One region of the Ensifer sp. VA4 genome, then DNA from elsewhere that is predicted to be linked to it. Evidence: riboswitches for the same ligand, from Rfam matches in the RefSeq annotation. Region 1 holds a riboswitch; the other holds the start of a gene.
The links. Region 1 has a riboswitch for FMN ahead of AC0C6X_RS10320 (DMT family transporter). Riboswitches for the same ligand answer to the same signal wherever they lie in the genome.
Positions count from the first base shown of each region.

Region 2: linked by a shared signal. The riboswitch ahead of AC0C6X_RS21130 (6,7-dimethyl-8-ribityllumazine synthase) and the one ahead of AC0C6X_RS10320 (DMT family transporter) in region 1 are both predicted to bind FMN.

Region 1 is NZ_JBVQPO010000005.1:187,058-196,232, forward strand. It holds gene AC0C6X_RS10305 (methyl-accepting chemotaxis protein) at 1-1,382, shown strand, start outside; gene AC0C6X_RS10310 (MarR family winged helix-turn-helix transcriptional regulator) at 1,654-2,130, shown strand; partial or broken gene AC0C6X_RS10315 (esterase-like activity of phytase family protein) at 2,223-4,417, opposite strand; gene AC0C6X_RS10320 (DMT family transporter) at 4,506-5,411, opposite strand; FMN riboswitch at 5,499-5,703, opposite strand; gene hupB (DNA-binding protein HupB) at 5,828-6,103, opposite strand; gene lon (endopeptidase La) at 6,324-8,744, opposite strand; gene clpX (ATP-dependent Clp protease ATP-binding subunit ClpX) at 9,118-9,175, opposite strand, start outside.
Region 2 is NZ_JBVQPO010000012.1:42,204-51,378, reverse strand. It holds gene AC0C6X_RS21165 (amino acid permease) at 1-586, opposite strand, end outside; gene AC0C6X_RS21160 (N-formylglutamate amidohydrolase) at 700-1,473, opposite strand; gene AC0C6X_RS21155 (MurR/RpiR family transcriptional regulator) at 1,649-2,527, shown strand; gene AC0C6X_RS21150 (ABC transporter substrate-binding protein) at 2,837-3,943, shown strand; gene AC0C6X_RS21145 (ABC transporter permease) at 4,073-4,954, shown strand; gene AC0C6X_RS21140 (ABC transporter permease) at 4,951-5,733, shown strand; gene AC0C6X_RS21135 (ABC transporter ATP-binding protein) at 5,745-6,806, shown strand; FMN riboswitch at 6,930-7,079, shown strand; gene AC0C6X_RS21130 (6,7-dimethyl-8-ribityllumazine synthase) at 7,170-7,643, shown strand; gene AC0C6X_RS21125 (low temperature requirement protein A) at 8,087-9,175, opposite strand, start outside.

The DNA of each region.
Region 1 (9,175 bases):
CGGAGCAGAAGGTCGACGAGGCGATCAAGGAAGTGCGCGCGCTCAACGTCGCCGGAGCCGATGCCGCGGTTGCCGCAAGCTCGGCAACGCATGACCAGATCCGCATGATCGAAATGGTCGTCATCGCTGTCGCTGCCATCATCGTGATCGGCGCCATTCTCTATGCCGTGCGCGGTATCGCCCGCCCGATCCAGATCATCACCCGTTCGATGGCGCGCCTCGCGGAAGGCGACACGGACAGCAACATCCCCTACGGTGCCCGCAACGACGAAATCGGCGAGATGGCCCGTGCCGTCGAAGTCTTCCGTCAGGCGGCAATCACCAACCAGCAACTCGAAGCGGATGCTGAGGCGCAGCGCGCACGCGCCGAGGCCGATCGCCTGCGTCTGACCGAAGAAGCGGAAGCCGCGGCCCAGCACCGCCTCCAGGAAGCGACGGCCGGCCTGGCCAACGGCCTGCGCCGCCTGGCCTCCGGCGATCTCGCCTTCCAGCTCAACGAACCCTTCGCACCGGACTTCGAGCAGCTCCGCCATGACCTGAACCAGGCCGTCGCCCAGCTTGCCGACACGCTTGCCGCCGTTTCGGCCAGCTCCGACAGCATCGATAGCGGTGCACGCGAAGTCAGCCAGAGCGCCGACGACCTGTCGCGCCGGACCGAGCAGCAGGCCGCTTCGCTGGAAGAGACCGCCGCCGCCCTCGACCAGATCACCGTCAATGTCGGCAATTCGTCGAAGCGCACCAACGAGGCCCGCGCCGTCGCCAGCCAGGCAAACGAAAGCGCCCGCAAGTCCGGCGCGATCGTCTCGGGCGCCGTCGATGCCATGGGCCGGATCGAGCATTCGTCGAGCCAGATCTCCAACATCATCGGCGTCATCGACGAGATCGCCTTCCAGACGAACCTCCTGGCGCTGAATGCCGGCGTCGAAGCGGCCCGCGCCGGTGATGCCGGCAAGGGGTTTGCCGTCGTCGCCCAGGAAGTGCGCGAACTTGCCCAGCGCTCGGCCAATGCGGCCAAAGAGATCAAGGACCTGATCCGCAACTCCGCCGTCGAAGTCGAAAGTGGTGTCCGGCTCGTGCGCGAAACCGGCGAGGCTCTGCGCACCATCGAAGGCTTCATCGTCACGATCAATCAGCATATGGATGCGATCGCCGTCTCGGCGCAGGAGCAGTCCGCCGGACTGTCGGAGGTCAACATGGCCGTGAACCAGATGGATCAGGTGACGCAGCAGAATGCCGCCATGGTCGAGGAAGCCAATGCGGCAAGCGCCACGCTTGCCCAGGAAGCTGGCCGCCTGCGCGAACTGATCGCCCGCTTCACGCTGGAAGAAACTCAGGCCTACGGCTACGCGCCGTCCGCCGGCTCGACGCGCCGAGCGGCATAACCATCGCGCAGGCCCGAGCCTGGTTTTCGCGGGCGGGCGCCGGACACATCGCAACCGACCGTGAAGTGGACGAGCGATCGTAGCCGATGTGCGGAATACGAAAATCTTGACGAACCAACAGAAACGGCCGCCGGAAACGGCGGCCGTTTCTTTGCCTGTCCGGCGCTTACCGTGAAGTCTCGGAGGTTTGTGTCGACAAATGCGGTAATTGTAACTATCACTAATGTTACTGCCATTTCACATGGCACCTCATGAAATTCCAATGACGATCATGAAGAAGACATTCGAAGTTTCCGACAGACTGTTCGAGCTCTACCATCGGGTTCACCGGCTGGTGAACGAATCGATGACCGAAGAAGGCGTATCGCTGGCACGGAGCAAATTCCTCTTCTTCCTCAGCAAGCTCGGTCCCTGTCGCTCGACCGATATCGCCTGCGCGCTGAACTTCGCGCCGCGCACGGTCACCGAAGCCATCGACGGTCTCGAACGCGACCGCCTGGTCATGCGCAAGCCGGACCCGGAAGACCGGCGCGCCAAGATCGTCTCGATTACCGAAACCGGCCGCATCGTTCTCGAGGCTGCCGAACATCCACGCAAGCAGCTGCTCGAGGAAATCTTCTCGGCGCTCGACGACGAGGAACTCGACGCCCTCTACGACATCGTCGGCAAGCTGGTGGACCGGACGGACGAGATCCGCAAGCGCAAGGACGAAGCCGAAGAGGCAGCACAGATCGCTATTGCCCGCTGACCGCGGCTCCTCGATCGGGTAACACAGTGCCGAAACTGAAAGAGGCCGGGACGTCATGTCCCGGCCTCTTCCGTTTTCTCCGGGCGCAACGCTTACATCGCGTTGATGGCGCCAATGGAGAAGAACAAGGTTTCGCCGGAGGAGTCGTCGACACCGTCGTTGTCGGTGACGACGTAGCCGTTGCCGGCGGCGTCGACGGTGAAGCCTTCGACCTTGTCGACGACGTAGCCGTTCAGCGCCTTCAGGTCCGGAATGAGGTCACGTACCTCTTCCTTCTTGACGACGGGCAGTTCGCCGCCGAGTGCTGCCGGCTTCAGTTCCGTCAGCGCGACACGATAGATCTTCTTGAGCTTGGCTGCCTGGCCGATCAGGTTGTCGCGCTCGATGATATAGGCGTAGTCGCCATGCACGGAGATTTCCGAGAGGCCGACCCAGCCGTCACCGGCCTTTTCCAGCGGGTAGCGCACCGCACCCCACTCTTCGCTCTTCGGCTTATAGGAAACGAGCTTGACGAAGCCCTTCTCGTCATCCTTCCACTCGCGTTGGACAGCCATCCACAGCGTCTGGTCGTCACCTTCTCCAACGACGGTGATACTTCGAAGCCGAAGCGGGTTTCGCCGGCACGCAGCGCCTCGGGCAGGGCAATTTCCTTCTTGATCTCGCCCTTCTTGTTCACGTGGAAGATCGCGTGATTGTAGAGCTTGTCGGAGTTGCCCTCCGATGCGAGCCAGAAGCCCCCTTCCCCGTCATTGGCGATACCCTCGATGTCGAGCTTCTGAGCCGGCGCGCCGTCCCGGGTGATCGTGAGCGTTTCGGTGATGAGGGCCGGCTTCTGCGTTGCGTCGATCGTGAAGATCGTCGGCTGCGACGAGAAGACCGAGTCGTTGACGGCACGCAGGAAGCCCGGCTTGTCCGAGACGGCAGCGAGACCGGAGAGTGCGCCGAAGCCGATCGGCAGGCCGTCCTTCTCGGCGGAGCGGATCTGCGGATAGGCAGCTTCGCCCTCACCGCGCTCGTAGATCATCACGTGCGAACGCGCGCCGCCGTCCTCGACGAGGTCGACTTCATTTGCGGTCGCAAGCAGATTGCGCGACGGAATGGCGACGGCACCTTCCGGCGAGATGCCCGACGGCAGCAACTGCAGCAGTTCAGGCTCCGCACCCGTGTCCTTGTAGATGCCAACGACCGAAGCACGCTCCGAGAGCAGGAAGAACAGGTTGTCGTCACCGAACTTCGCCGCGTCCAGGCCCTCGGGCTCGACGCCCTTGGCAGAAGAGCGCTTCTCTGGATAGTGGCCGAGCGCGGCAATGGCATGCTCGAAGCTCGCACCCGATTCGTAGAGGACCTTGCCGGTCGTATCGAAGATCGTGAAACCACGTGAACCGCCTTCGTAATCGCCTTCGTTGGCGACGACGATCCGGTTGTCGTCGAGCCACTTCACGGCGTCCGGCTCGCGCTTGCGGCCCGGCTGTTCGTCCTTGAAGGCAATCGCACCGTTGCGCTTGGTGTCGATGTTCTTGAGGTCAACCGTGCCGGCGGAGAAATGCGTCTTCACCGTCGCGGTCTTGCCGTTGATGATGACGATGTGGTTGTTTTCCTGCAGCGTCAGCGCAATCTCGTCTTTGCCGTTGAAGGAGACGAATTCCGGCTCCGGATCCTCGCCAGCGATTTCGGCAAGACCTGTCAGCGTCACACGCTTCAGCGAGCCGCAATCGGCGATACCGTCCTTCAGCGACAGGATGACCAGATCGCCAGCCGGCATCTGCGGGATCTTGCCTTCGTTCACTTCCTCGTCACGCTCGTTTTCGATGGCAATCGCTGCAAGCGTGCGATCCTTGTTGACGGCGACCGAGTCCGGCTGACCGCCGAGGTCACAGGTTGCCGCAACTTTCTTGGAGGCGAGATCGACCACGGCGAGAAGACCGGAGGGCTTGACGAAGCTTTCGCGCGTGTTGACCGCAACGAGCGCCTTGGCGCCGGCAACGGTGACGGAGGTCGGCTCACCATCGAAAGAGATCGTGCCGGCAGCCTTCGGCGCCTTGGCATCGGTGATGTCGATCAGGCCGACGCGCTTGCCCGGGCTGTCCGAATAGATCAGCGTATTGCCGTCCTCGCTGGCCGCGATGATCTCGGCCGACGTCGGCGCCTTGCGCGCGTCACCCTCAGGCAGATTGTCGGCAACGGCGAAGGATGCAATCCGGTTGAATACGGGCTCGGCCGCCGCGGGAAAAGCCGCGGAAGTGAGAAGGACGGCGGCAAATACCGCCACGCGCGATGCATTGGTCATAAAATCCCCCATGGACACTACTGAAAAACATGGGGTTTCTGCGCGACGGGGATGACAGCCGAATGACAGCCGAACGGTTTTGCACCACTCAGGCGGCGGCGGTCTCCCGCTCGCGCCTGATCTCGTTGCGCATGATGAACAGCGAGGCTGCGAGGATCAGCACGGCACCGATCCAGAGATAGCCGGTCGGCGCGTAGCCGAAGACCAGCCAGCCGGCGAAAACATTGAGCGGCAGCTTCAGATCATCGAAGGGCTGCACATAGGCTGCGTCAGCGACCGTGTAGGCCAGTGTCAGCAGATACTGCGCAAAAACGGTCAGAACCCCGGCGAGCACGAGAAGGCCGAGTGCCGCGCCGTCCGGAACCGCAAAACCAGCCGCGAGCGCAATGACGCCATTGATCGGGGTCAGGAGGACAAGCAGCCAGATGGTGATCGTCTCTGGATGCTCGCTGCTCGTCAGGCTCTTCGTGATGAGCGACGACGCGCCCCAGAGCAACGCGGAGACGATCGGCAGCAGGGCCGCCCAGGTGAAGCTGGCCGACCAGGGATCGAGAATGATCATGGCGCCGGCAAATCCGACCGCCGTCGCAGTCCAGCGCGCCGGGCCGACCCGTTCGCCAAGAAACAGGCGAGCGCCGAGGATGATGAAGAAGGGCGAGGTCATGACCAGGGCGATCGCCTGCCAGATCGGCACGTGAGCGAGGCCGGAGACCCAGGTCCCGACGCCGAAGGCGGCGAGCGCCACACGCACCACGTGGCGCCAAGGGTAATCGGTGCGCATCGCCGAAAGACCCGCACGACGCAGGAACGGCAGGGAAAACAGGAAGGCGAAGGCGTATTGCCAGAAGGCCGTTGCGGCGGCGGGAAAGCCGAGCGTCATCGTCAGCCATTGGGTGACGACGTTGAGGCCGGCGAAGGCAATGCCGGCCAGCACCATGAAGCCGGCTCCGGCCATGGCACGCGAGGAGGAAAAACCGAGGGAAGTCTGATTCATGTCATGTATCCTGAAAAATGGACAAACACAAATCAGGACGCATGAGCGCACGGCACGACGCCGGGCAGCCCTGCCCTTCGCACCGACGACCATTCTCTTTCATCCGGACTATGACCGTCGGCTCCGGAGTTGCACCGGATCTGCTGACCCCTACCCCTGTTCCAGGAGAAAGGCGCTCGCGGGCTTGGGCCACCGCATAGTGTTACAGCGACCTTAGCGCGCCTAGAAAGACGCGCGGCGCTGTAGTGCCCTTACCGCCGGTGGGGACTTTCACCCCGCCCTGAGAATGGGCAAGCCGTAGAGCAAATGGCGGGAGGCTGCAAGGGCCGCCCTTGAAATGCAAAAGGGTCCGGCTTTCGCCGAACCCTCGAATACCTGGACTGCCGGCCTCGTGTCCGGCCGCCAAGCAAATCTGATCAGCCGTTGACGGCGTCCTTCAGGCCCTTGCCGGCCGTGAACTTCGGCACGTTGCGAGCCGGGATATCAACTTCCGCACCCGTGGACGGGTTGCGGCCCTTCGAGGCTTCGCGGCGCGAAACCGAGAAGTTGCCGAAGCCGACCAGGCGAATGTCGCCGCCGTTCTTCAGCTCGCCCTGGATGGTCTCGAAAACTGCATCAACTGCAGAAGATGCGTCGGTCTTGGAAAGTCCGGCCTTCTCAGCAACGGCAGACACGAGCTCATTTTTGTTCATGTTTCCACCCCTTTCAGATTGGTTCGAAACGACTGTGTTTTAAGGCGCGGCGGCTTGCGCATCGCCCGCGTCTTGCCTTTCCCAATTGCGCCTAATCCCTTGGAATGCAAGGCTTGCGGCGTGCTTTTATAACAAAAAAGACCGGCCAAAGGCCGGTCTTCCCAATTTTTCTGCAAAATGGGCGCCGCGTGAGGGCGCGGCGCCCATTGCCTGGCACTTTTTAGTGGGCGATCGAAGAACCTGCTTCGTCCTGCGAATCAACCGCTGCGACGGTCGCCGGCTCGTTTGCCGGGTCCCAGTCGATCGGCTCCGGCCTGCGCACCAGAGCGTGTTCGAGCACTTCGCCCATCCGCGAAACCGGGATGATTTCGAGCGCGTTCTTCACGTTGTCCGGGATCTCGGCGAGATCCTTGGCGTTCTCTTCGGGGATCAGCACCTTCTTGATGCCACCCCGGAGAGCCGCGAGCAGCTTCTCCTTGAGACCGCCGATCGGCAGCACTCGGCCGCGCAGCGTGATCTCGCCGGTCATCGCCACATCCTTGGAGATCGGGATGCCGGTCATGATCGATACGATCGCGGTTGCCATGGCGACACCGGCCGACGGACCATCCTTCGGCGTTGCGCCTTCCGGCAGGTGCACGTGGATGTCGCGCTTGTCGAACAGCGGAGGCTCGATGCCGAAGTCGATCGCCCGCGAACGGACATAGGACGCCGCCGCCGAAATCGATTCCTTCATCACGTCACGCAGGTTGCCGGTGACCGTCATGCGGCCCTTGCCGGGCATCATGACGCCTTCGATCGTCAGCAGCTCGCCGCCGACCTCTGTCCAGGCAAGACCCGTGACCACGCCGATCTGATCGTCGCGTTCGGCTTCGCCGTGACGGAAGCGCGGCACACCCAGGTAGTCGTTGATGTTGTCCGCCGTGACTTCGACCGTCTTGGTCTTGCCCTTGATGATCTCGGTCACCGCCTTGCGGGCGAGCTTCATCAATTCGCGCTCGAAGTTACGGACACCGGCTTCCCGCGTATAGGTCTGGATGACCGCCATCAGGGCCCCGTCGCTCACGGAGAACTCCTTCGGCTGCAGCGCGTGGTCGCGGATCGCCTTCGGCAGCAGGTGCCGCTTGGCAATCTCCAGCTTTTCCTCTTCGGTATAGCCGGCGATGCGGATCACTTCCATGCGGTCCATCAACGGTGCCGGAATGTTCAGAGTGTTGGCCGTGGTGATGAACATCACGTTGGACAGGTCGTATTCGACTTCCAGGTAGTGGTCCATGAAGGTCGCGTTCTGTTCCGGATCCAGCACCTCGAGCAGCGCCGAAGACGGATCGCCACGGAAATCCTGACCCATCTTGTCGACCTCGTCGAGCAGGAACAGCGGATTGGAGCGCTTCGCCTTCTTCATCGACTGGACGATCTTGCCGGGCATCGAACCGATATAGGTACGGCGGTGACCGCGGATCTCGGCTTCGTCACGAACGCCGCCGAGCGCCATGCGCACATATTCGCGGCCGGTCGCCTTGGCGATCGACTTGGCGAGCGAGGTCTTGCCGACGCCCGGAGGGCCGACGAGGCACAGGATCGGGCCCTTGATCTTCGACGAACGCGCCTGCACGGCGAGATATTCGACGATGCGTTCCTTGACCTTGTCGAGACCGAAGTGATCCGTGTTGAGCACGTCCTCGGCATGGTTCAGGTCGCTCTTGATCTTCGACTTCTTGCCCCAGGGCAGGCCGAGCAGCCAATCCAGATAGTTGCGAACCACGGTCGCTTCCGCGGACATCGGGCTCATCTGGCGCAGCTTCTTGAGTTCCGCATCGGCCTTTTCCCGCGCTTCCTTGGAGAGCTTCGTCTTGGCGATGCGTTCCTCGATCTCGGCCATCTCGTCGCGGCCATCTTCGCCGTCGCCGAGTTCCTTCTGGATCGCCTTCATCTGTTCGTTGAGGTAGTATTCGCGCTGGGTCTTCTCCATCTGGCGCTTGACGCGCGAGCGGATGCGCTTTTCGACCTGCAGGACGGAGATCTCACCTTCCATGAAGCCGAGCGCCTTTTCCAGGCGCATCTTCACGCTGGTGGTCTCCAGCATTTCCTGCTTCTCGACGATCTTGATCGACAGATGCGAAGCGACGGTATCGGCAAGCTTCGAGTAGTCTTCGATCTGGCTGGCGACGCCGACGACCTCGGGGGAGATCTTCTTGTTGAGCTTCACATAGCTTTCGAACTCGGAAACGACCGAGCGGCTCAGCGCCTCGATCTCGACCGGATCTTCTTCCGGCTCGTTCAGCGTATGCGCCGAAGCCTCATAAAATTCTTCGCGCGGCGTGTAGCCGTCGATCTTGGCGCGCGCGCGGCCTTCGACCAGCACCTTGACGGTACCGTCGGGCAGCTTCAGCAATTGCAGGACATTGGCGATGGTGCCGACGTCATAGATCGCAGCCGGTTCCGGATCGTCGTCGGTGGCGTTGATCTGGGTGGCAAGCATGATCTGCTTGTCGGTACCCATGACTTCCTCAAGCGCACGGATCGACTTTTCACGGCCGACGAAGAGCGGCACGATCATGTGCGGGAAGACTACGATGTCGCGGAGCGGCAGGACCGGGTAGGTCGCGCTTTCAGTCGCCGGTGACGTTTTGTTCGTCATGTCATTTCCTTTCCGTCCCGATTTCGGGCCCGTTCCCGGGAGCCCCGCAGGCACTCCCGGTTGTCATATTTTCCACATGAAAGTGGAGTGCGACCGCGTCCATTTCAAGGCTGACGCGACACCCACCAACCGTGGCCGGGTCCTTCTGACTACGCATCATTTCTGTTGCGGGCCTTGCGACGGAGAACGAGGCTCAAGGACGCGCAACGACAAAGGTCCTTCATTGAATCGTCACATCATTGCGTTGTTTGGGACACTTTAGCAACAATCGAATTGTGAAATCTGCGCTGCCGCCCCTTTGTCTCAACAGCTAAGTGCACGAACATGAAAAAGCCCGCACAAGGCGGGCTTCTCAAACGATAATTCATTTTTCTCAGGCCGAAACGTTGGTCTTTTCGTCCGACCGCTCAGAGTAGATGTAGAGCGGCCGC
Region 2 (9,175 bases), on a different contig from region 1:
AGACGACGGCAAGCAGGATCGCCGTTGCGAAGATCAGGTAGCCGGAGAAGTCCGTGAGCTTGGCGGTGAGCCCGATGCCCATGTGATTCACGAGCGCCTGGACGCCGGTGATAGCAGCCAGGAAGACGACACGCGTGGTGATCGTGTCCTCCAGCCCGAAATAGGGTGCGCCGAAGGAACCCATGAAGAAGTAGTAGGTGCCGACGTTGATCGCGCCGAGAACGGTGACGAGGCCGAGCAGGTTGAACCAGGCCGTCAGCCAGCCGGTGAAGCGGTTGCCGAGGATCGAGCCCCAGTGATAGAGACCGCCGGCTGTCGGATAGGCCGAGCTGATCTGCGCCATGGCGACGGCGAAGACCAGGGAAATGAAGCAGCCGAGCGGCCAGCCGATGCCGATCGCGGCGCCCCCTGCGCCGGCCGTCGCCTGGGCCAGCGAGTTGATGCCGCCCGAAAGAATGCAGATGATCGAGAACGATACCGCGAAGTTCGAGAACTGGCTCATGCGCCGCTCGAGCTCCTGGGCATAGCCCATCGAATGCAAGACGCTCAGGTCCTGCTTTTTGTCGAATTCACTGTAGTCTGACATTGCTCTTCCCCTGATTTCTTCAGACCAGGCCGCCCCATTGCGGCTGGGTCCCATCAACCACCTGGTCCGGAGAGCCGGAACAGGACCGCGGCCATGCCGCTCCCCAGGGTCTTTTATTGTGCTGAAAGTGCCGCTGCGCCTTTGCGGAGCAATCCTTCCAGGTAATCGGCCATGACCCTTTGGCCGATTTCGTTGCGAATGAGATCGTTGCGGATCTCGATCATCACATTCGGCAGTCCGTTGTGGACGCCGTATTCGATCAGGCTATGGGTGACGCCGTCGGCGGGCCCGTAGGGCTCGTTGCGACGAATGTCGTAGGAAACCTGGCCCTTCGTTGCGAGCCCCAGCATGTGGTCGGCGAGGCGCCTGTCGGCATCGTGCAGGATGCCGACCTCGACCGCCCGCGGCCTGCCGAAATAGACGGGCGTGAAGCTGTGCATGGTCACGAGGACGGGCGGCCTGCCGGCCGCCTTGCGTTCGGAAACGAACCGCGCGACGGCGTCATGGAACGGCCGGTAGATCTCGTCCACGCGCGCCTGGCGCTCCTCGGCCGACATCGTGCGGTTTCCCGGGACCTCGTAAATTTCGCTCATAACCGGCATCGCCGCCTCGGCCTCGGGCGGGCGGTTGCAATCATAGGCAAGCCGTGAAAAGCGTTGATAGATCAGCGCCGCATCAAGCTTGGCGGCGAGAAACTTGGCAACGGCGAGCGCGCCGGGGTCCCAGGCGATGTGGCTTTCGAGCGCCTGCTCGGTGAGGCCCAGCGTTCCCAGGCGCTCCGGTAGACGGCGTGAGGCGTGCTCGCAGACGAGCACGACATCACCCTTCCCGGCGGCGTTTTCGATCGCAACCGGATCGCCATCTGCTTCGGTCAAAAGTCGCGTCAACACCGGCATCCCCTCTTGCCCCGTTAGACGTTCGTTAATGAAAAGAATTCTTCAGAGTCTGACGAGTGTCAATCGAAATCTGAAACGATCTCTTCAAAATTGCGATTGACTCCAATTGTGACAGCGATGTTTAATCTGTCATAAACCGGCTCTAGATCGGTTCAGGGGAGACAATTTGACCAGCAAGGCTGCATCCACGACGGTGTCGGATGTGATCACTGCCCACTTCACTGCGCTGACCCGCGCGGAGAAGCAGTTGGCGGAGACGCTTCTCGACAATTATCCCGTCTCGGGGCTCGGTTCGATCACCACGGTCGCCGAGAACGCCGGTGTTTCGACCCCCACCGTCGCACGCATGGTGCAAAAGCTCGGCTTCCGCGGCTTTCCGGATTTCCAAGCGAGGCTGCACCAGGAACTGGAAGCGACGATTTCCAACCCGATCGCCAAGCATGACCGCTGGGCCGCCAATGCACCCGGCACCCATACGCTCAATCGCTTCGCCGATGCGATCACCAGCAACCTGCGCGAGACGCTGACACAGATCGAGCCGCAGGATTTCGACGAGGCCGCCGCCCTGATCGCCGACCGCAAGCGCAGCATCTATCTGCTCGGCGGACGCATCACCCACGCCCTTGCCGATTATCTCTTCACCCACCTTCAGGTCATCCGGCCGGGCGTCACCGAAATCGCCTCCAATGCCAGCGCCTGGCCGCACTACGTGCTCGACATGCGCCACGGCGACGTGCTGATTCTCTTCGACATTCGCCGCTACGAGCAGGAGATGGCGACGCTCGCCAAATCCGCCCGCGAGCGTGGCGTCGAGATCGTCCTGTTCACCGATCGCTGGACCTCGCCGGTCGCCAAGTCCGCCTCCCGCGTGTTCCGCTCGCAGATCGAAGTGCCCTCGGCCTGGGACAGCTCGGTGGTGATCCTGTTCCTGATCGAAGCGCTGATCGAGGCCGTGCAGAGTTCGAACTGGGAGGAAACCCGAGATCGGATGAAGACGCTCGAGGGCCTGTTCGATTCCACCCGCATCTTTCGCAAACCTGTCTAGGAGAGCTCGCCGACCCGTTCACGGAATTTCATACAGTTGTGCGACAGTGGCCCGCCGGATCAAAAAAAACAAATGTTCTTCCAACGACATAGGCGGCGCGAACGGAAAAATCGCTGTCACATTACTTTCATCGCATCTCTTTAACAGCCTAATGCATGTCTCCTTAAATCGACCTCGATTTAAGGACGAAGACATGCAGCAAATCAAAGTCCTACAGCGACCTTTGCGCGTCTGATAAGACGCGCGGCGCTGTAGCCGAAATCGACTGAAAACCCAACGAAATTGACTAAACCCATAAGGAGAACACCAGTGATTTCAAAGACCCATCGCCTGCTTTCGCTCTCCACCGCCGTTTTCCTGGCGACGACCGCAATTGCCGCAGCCGAGCCGAGCGCCGAGCTCATCGAAGCCGCCAAGAAGGAAGGCATGCTGACCACCATCGCCCTGCCCCACGACTGGTGCGGCTATGGCGACGTCATCGCCTCTTTCAAGGCCAAGTATCCGGAAATCCAGGTCAACGAACTGAACCCTGACGCCGGCTCCGCTGACGAAGTCGAGGCCGTCAAGGCCAACAAGGACAACAAGGGTCCGCAGGCTCCTGACGTCGTCGACGTCGGTCTCGCCTTCGGTCCGCAGATGAAGGCCGAAGGCCTGCTGCAGCCTTACAAGGTCTCCACCTGGGACGAAATCCCCGATACCGTCAAGGACGCCGAAGGCTACTGGTACGGCGACTACTACGGCGTGATGTCCTTCCTCGTGAACAAGGACCTCGTCCAGAACACGCCGAAGGACTGGGCTGACCTGCTGAAGCCGGAATATGCCGGTCAGGTCGCTCTCGCCGGCGATCCGCGTGCCTCGAACCAGGCGATCCTCGGCGTTCTCGCCGCCGGTCTCGCCAAGGGCGCGAAGGCGGGCAAGGAAGCCGGTGAGGCCGGTCTCGGCTACTTCGCCGAACTGAACAAGGCCGGCAACTTCGTTCCTGTCATCGGCAAGTCCGGCACGCTCGCCCAGGGCTCTACCCCGATCATCGTCGCCTGGGACTACAACGCCCTCGGCTGGGGCAAGACGCTTGCCGGCAACCCGCCGACCGAAGTCGTCGTTCCGGCCAGCGGCGTTCTCGCCGGCGTCTACGTTCAGGGCATCTCGGCCTATGCGCCGCACCCGAACGCCGCCAAGCTGTGGATGGAGCACCTCTATTCCGACGAAGGCCAGCTTGGCTGGCTGAAGGGCTTCTGCCACCCGGCTCGCTTCAACGCCATGGTCAAGGCCGGCAAGGTTCCGCAGGAACTGATCGACGCCCTGCCACCGGCTGCGTCTTATGAAAAGGCCTACTTCCCGACGCTCGAAGAAGTCGACGCCAACAAGGCTGCCGTCACCGGCGGCTGGGACGCCGTCGTCGGCGCGAACGTCCAGTAAGCCTTTCCACAGAGATGTCGCCCCGACCGGTTTTCCGGTCGGGGCACTTACGTTATTCGTAAGGAATTCAACTTCTTAGAACACCAATAACGCCCGCGTCGACAACGCGGCTTCAGGGGCGCGAACGGAATGTCATCTGCTAAACCCGACGCCAGCCCGCCGGCGCGTCGCCTGCCGCTTCACTGGCTGGGCATCGTGCCCTTTGCCGCCTTCGTGACGCTGTTTCTGATATTGCCGACGATGAAGATCGTGGTCGGTGCCTTTCAGACGCCGGACGGCAGCTTCACCCTCGACAACATCCGGGGCCTCTTCACGCCATCCATTCTTGCTGCCTATTGGATCTCCATCAAGATCAGCATCGCCTCGGCGCTTCTCGGCTGCCTGATCGGCTTTGCCATGGCCTCGGCCATCGTCTTCGGCGGCTTGCCGAAGGGTATCCGTAGCCCGCTTCTGACCTTTTCCGGCGTCGCCTCCAACTTTGCCGGCGTGCCGCTCGCCTTCGCCTTTCTCGCGACCCTTGGTCCGGTCGGCATCCTCACCGTCTTCCTGCGCTCGAACTTCGGCTTCGACCTTAGGATGCTCGGCTTCAACCTCCTCTCCTTCTGGGGGCTGACGATCACCTATCTCTTCTTCCAGATCCCGCTGATGATCCTGATCATCACGCCGGCGCTGGACGGACTGAAGCGCGAATGGCGCGAGGCCGCCGAAATCCTCGGTGCCACCGGTCTGCAATACTGGCGCATGGTCGCCTTCCCGATCCTGCTGCCGTCGTTGCTCGGCACACTGGCGCTCCTCTTCGCCAATGCCTTCGGCGCGGTTGCGACCGCCATCGCGCTCACCGGTTCGTCGCTCTCGATCGTGCCGATCCTGCTCTTCGCCCAGATCCGCGGCGACGTGCTCGGCAATCCGCATCTCGGCTACGCGCTCGCCTTCGGCATGATCGTCGTCACCGGCATTGCCAACGCGATCTACATCTGGCTCCGCGCCCGCAGCGAAAGGTGGCTGAAATGAAGAAGATCTGGGCCTGGGGCGCCCTCCTTTTCGGCCTCCTCTATTTCACCCTGCCGCTCATCGGCATGACCAACTTCTCGCTGAAGATGCGGCGCGGCGAATATTCCTTCGACGCCTACGGCAAGGTCTTCACCGATCCGCGTTTCCAGGAGACCTTCACCTATTCGGTGATGCAGGCGCTGTTCACCATCGTCTTCGGCGTGCTTCTCGTCGTACCGACCGCCTATTGGGTCCGGCTCAAGCTGCCGCGGTTGCGCCCCGTTATCGAGTTCATCACGCTGTTGCCGCTGGTCATTCCGGCGATTGTCATCGTCTTCGGCTATATCCGGCTCTACAACACCTCGAGCTGGCTGCCGCTGACCGGCACGGTCACCGGTACCAACATCCTCTTGATGTTCGGCTATGCGACGCTCGCCTTGCCCTACATGTACCGCGCAGTCGATACCGGGCTTCGGACCATCGATGTCGCGACGCTTACCGAAGCCGCCCAGAGCCTCGGCGCCGGATGGGCCACCATCCTGGCAAAGATCATCCTGCCGAACGTGCTCGTCGCGGTACTGTCAGGCGCCTTCCTGACCTTCGCCATCGTCATTGGCGAGTTCACCATGGCGGCGCTCTTGAACCGGCCGGCCTTCGGCCCGTACATGCAGCTTCTCGGCGCCAACCGCGCCTATGAGCCGGCCGCACTCGCCGTCATCGCATTCGGCATCACCTGGGGCTGCCTCGGCCTCATCCAGCTCGTCTCGCGCTTCCAGAAAAGCGCGCCTCCCAAGGCCTGAGGACCACACCCATGAGTTTCCTGTCACTCACCAGCTTAAAAAAATCCTTCGGCCCCGTTCAGGTCGTGCACGATTTCAACATGGACATCGAGAAAGGCGAGTTCGTCTCCTTCCTCGGGCCTTCGGGCTGCGGCAAGACGACGGTGCTGCGCATGATCGCCGGCTTCGAGACGCCGACCAGCGGCAAGATCGTCATCAACGGCCGCGACCAGAATTCGCTGAAGCCCAACCAGCGCAACATCGGCATGGTGTTCCAGGCCTATGCGCTGTTTCCCAACATGAACGTGCAGGACAACGTCGCCTTCGGCCTGAAGGTCGCGGGCGTCGACAAGTCGGAGATCGAGGCACGGGTGAAGCAGATGCTCGGGCTGATCAAGCTCGAGCATCTGGCGGACCGCTTCCCCTACCAGCTCTCCGGCGGCCAGCAGCAGCGCGTGGCCCTTGCCCGCGCCATCGCGGTCAAGCCGCAGGTGCTGCTGCTCGACGAGCCGCTTTCGGCGCTCGACGCCAAGATCCGCGTATCGCTGCGCGAGGAAATCCGGCAGATCCAGCAGCAGCTCGGCATCACCACCGTCTTCGTCACCCATGACCAGGAAGAGGCCCTGTCGATCTCCGACCGCATCGTCGTCATGAATGCCGGCCGCGCCGACCAGATCGGCACCCCCTTCGAGATCTACAACACGCCGTCAACGCGCTTCGTCGCGTCCTTCGTCGGCACGCTGAACATCATCGAGGGCAAGGTCACGGATCCCGCTTCCGGATCCGTGACGATCGGCAACCAGCAGGTGGCGCTCAAGGACCCGATTGCCGGCATGAAGGGCGGCGACAGCATCTCGCTGGCGCTGCGTCCCGAAGCGGGCTCGATCGCCGAAGGCGCGAAGGGCGATACCGCACTTGCCGGCGAGGTCGTCTCGACCAGCTTCCTCGGCTCGGTCATCCGCACGCGGCTGCGCGTCGGCGGCGACGTCATCTCCTTCGACATGTTCAACAATCCGGGCGTCACCCCGCCGGTCTCCGGCGACAACGTCACGCTGCGCTTCGCCGCCAAGGATCTGCTCGTCATTCGCGAGTGAGCGAGCCGGACGTCACCGGAACGATTTCTTCCGATGACGTCGGTCTCTGGAAAAATCTGTCGTGATTTCCGGCATTTTCGTCGCGACCTGCGTTTGACCGCGCACGGCCGAGCTATATAGTCGCGATGTTCTCAGGGCGGGGCGAAATTCCCCACCGGCGGTAGCGGCCGAAAGGCCGGAGCCCGCGAGCGCCTTAGGGTTTTACCCTGGGGGTCAGCAGATCCGGTCGAATTCCGGAGCCGACGGTCACAGTCCGGATGGAAGAGAGCAAGCAGGAACGTGGGCCCCGCGACGGGACCCACGCGCATGCATGTTCGCCCGACGGGATCATTGGAAACGCCAAACCCTGAAAGGCTTGAGACCATGACCATTCTTTCCCACCCCGCCGCCAAGATCGCGATCGTCCGTGCCCGCTGGCATGCCGATATCGTCGACCGCTGCGTCGATGCCTTCGTCGCGCAGTGGACGAAGCTCGGCGGCTCGGCCGCCGATGTCGAGATCTTCGACGTGCCGGGCGCGCTCGAAATCCCGCTGCATGTGCAGGCGCTGGCAAAGACCGGCCGCTACGCCGCAATCCTCGGCACCGCCTTCGTGGTCGATGGCGGCATCTACCGCCACGACTTCGTCGCCGGCACCGTGCTCGACGGCATGATGCGCGTACAGCTCGACACCGATGTGCCGGTGCTTTCCGCGGTGCTGACACCGCACAATTTCCAGGAAAGCGAACCGCTGATCGCCTTCTTCCGCGAGCACTTCGTCGTCAAGGGCACGGAAGCGGCCAATGCCTGCGCCCAGATCCTCGACGCCCGCGCCAAGCTGGCACTGGTCAACGCCTGACAGGGCGAGATCGCCAGACGTGCGGCTGCCCCTCATCCGGCTGCCGCCACCTTCTCCCCGCCAGCGGGGAGAAGGACACGCTTGGCGCGCTCGGCGCCTCCCGGTAGGCAACCGTTAAAGCCGCATTCACGGCGTCAACCACAACCATCCCGGCCAGCGGTGGATCGCGTCCCCTCTCCCCGCCTGCGGGGGGGGGGAGGGCTACAGCGCCGCGCGTCTTTTAAGACGCGCTAAGGTCGCTGTAGCACTTTGAATCGCTGCATAATTTTGTCCTTAAATCGATTCCGATTTAAGGAATTATGCAGTCGGGTGAGGGGCAATCCCACGCGAAAGCTGAACGGCCGCCCCCTGCTTGAATCAACCTCTGAAGCGCCTGAATCAATCCGGCAGCTCCAGCCAACAAACCCTTGTTTCGACTCCCGAATCCCGCCTACGGCACCAGCTCACCCATGCAGGCTGCGCTCCAGCGCCGCCATGCGGTGCCGGTGCCCTGCCACCTCGTAGCCGACGATGGTGACGACAGGCGCCAGCGTCAGGATGATCAGGCACGCCGCCATGTCGAGTCCGGCCATCGCCGCGGCCACGGAGGTCACCAGCACCAGCGCCGTGCCCGCGAGCAGCCAGAGATGCAGCCGATCCGTCTGCTGCAGCAGATAGGCGTACATCGCGTAGAAAAGGCCTATGTAGAATGCGACGGGCACCGCGACCGTCAGCACCGTTGCAACCGAGCCGATATGGGCCTTCTGTTCGATATAATAGGCCGCCACGTGCAGCCCGGCGCCGGTTGCGACGATCGATGCGAAGATCGGCATGTGGCCATAGCCCCAGACAAAGGACCGCTTGAGACGGTGGTGGTGCAGAATCTCGGCGCTCGGCAGCAGGAAATAGATCCACCACATGCCGAAGGTGAGGCCCGTACCCGCGAGGCAGACGAGCGCGACGTCGAGGTTCCAGCCCGCGCCCTCGACCACGGCGGAGATTGAGGCAACCGTGCCGACCACCCCCTCCCCGAGTGCGATGATCGCAAGCAGCCCATAGCGCTCGGCGATGTGATGCGCATGCCAGGGCGTTCCGCCATACCGCGTCTCGGCGATATAGGGACCGAGCATCTCGATCGCCGTCAGCACGACGACCATGGCAAAGGTCACCGCTAGCGAGAAGTCGAAGAAGATCAGCACGATCCAGCCGAGTTGGGCGGCGCTGATCGCCTTCACATAGACCATGCACGCCTCACGCCGCGCCGGATCCTGCCGGCTGGCGCGCAGCCACTGGGAGACCATCGCCACGCGCATGACGACATAGCCGAGCACCATGACGCCGTTGTTGAGGTGCTCGCCCTTGTCGATCGACTCGAACATCGGCGGCAGGCCGATCGCCAGGATCAGGACGCCGACCATCTGCACCATGGTGACGCTGCGAAAGATCCAGTCGTCCGTGTCGTAGGCCGAGGCGAACCAGCTGAAATTGATCCAGGCCCAGCAGATGGCGAAGGTGGCGAAGCCGAAGCCGATCAGCCCGGCGATGAAGTGGCC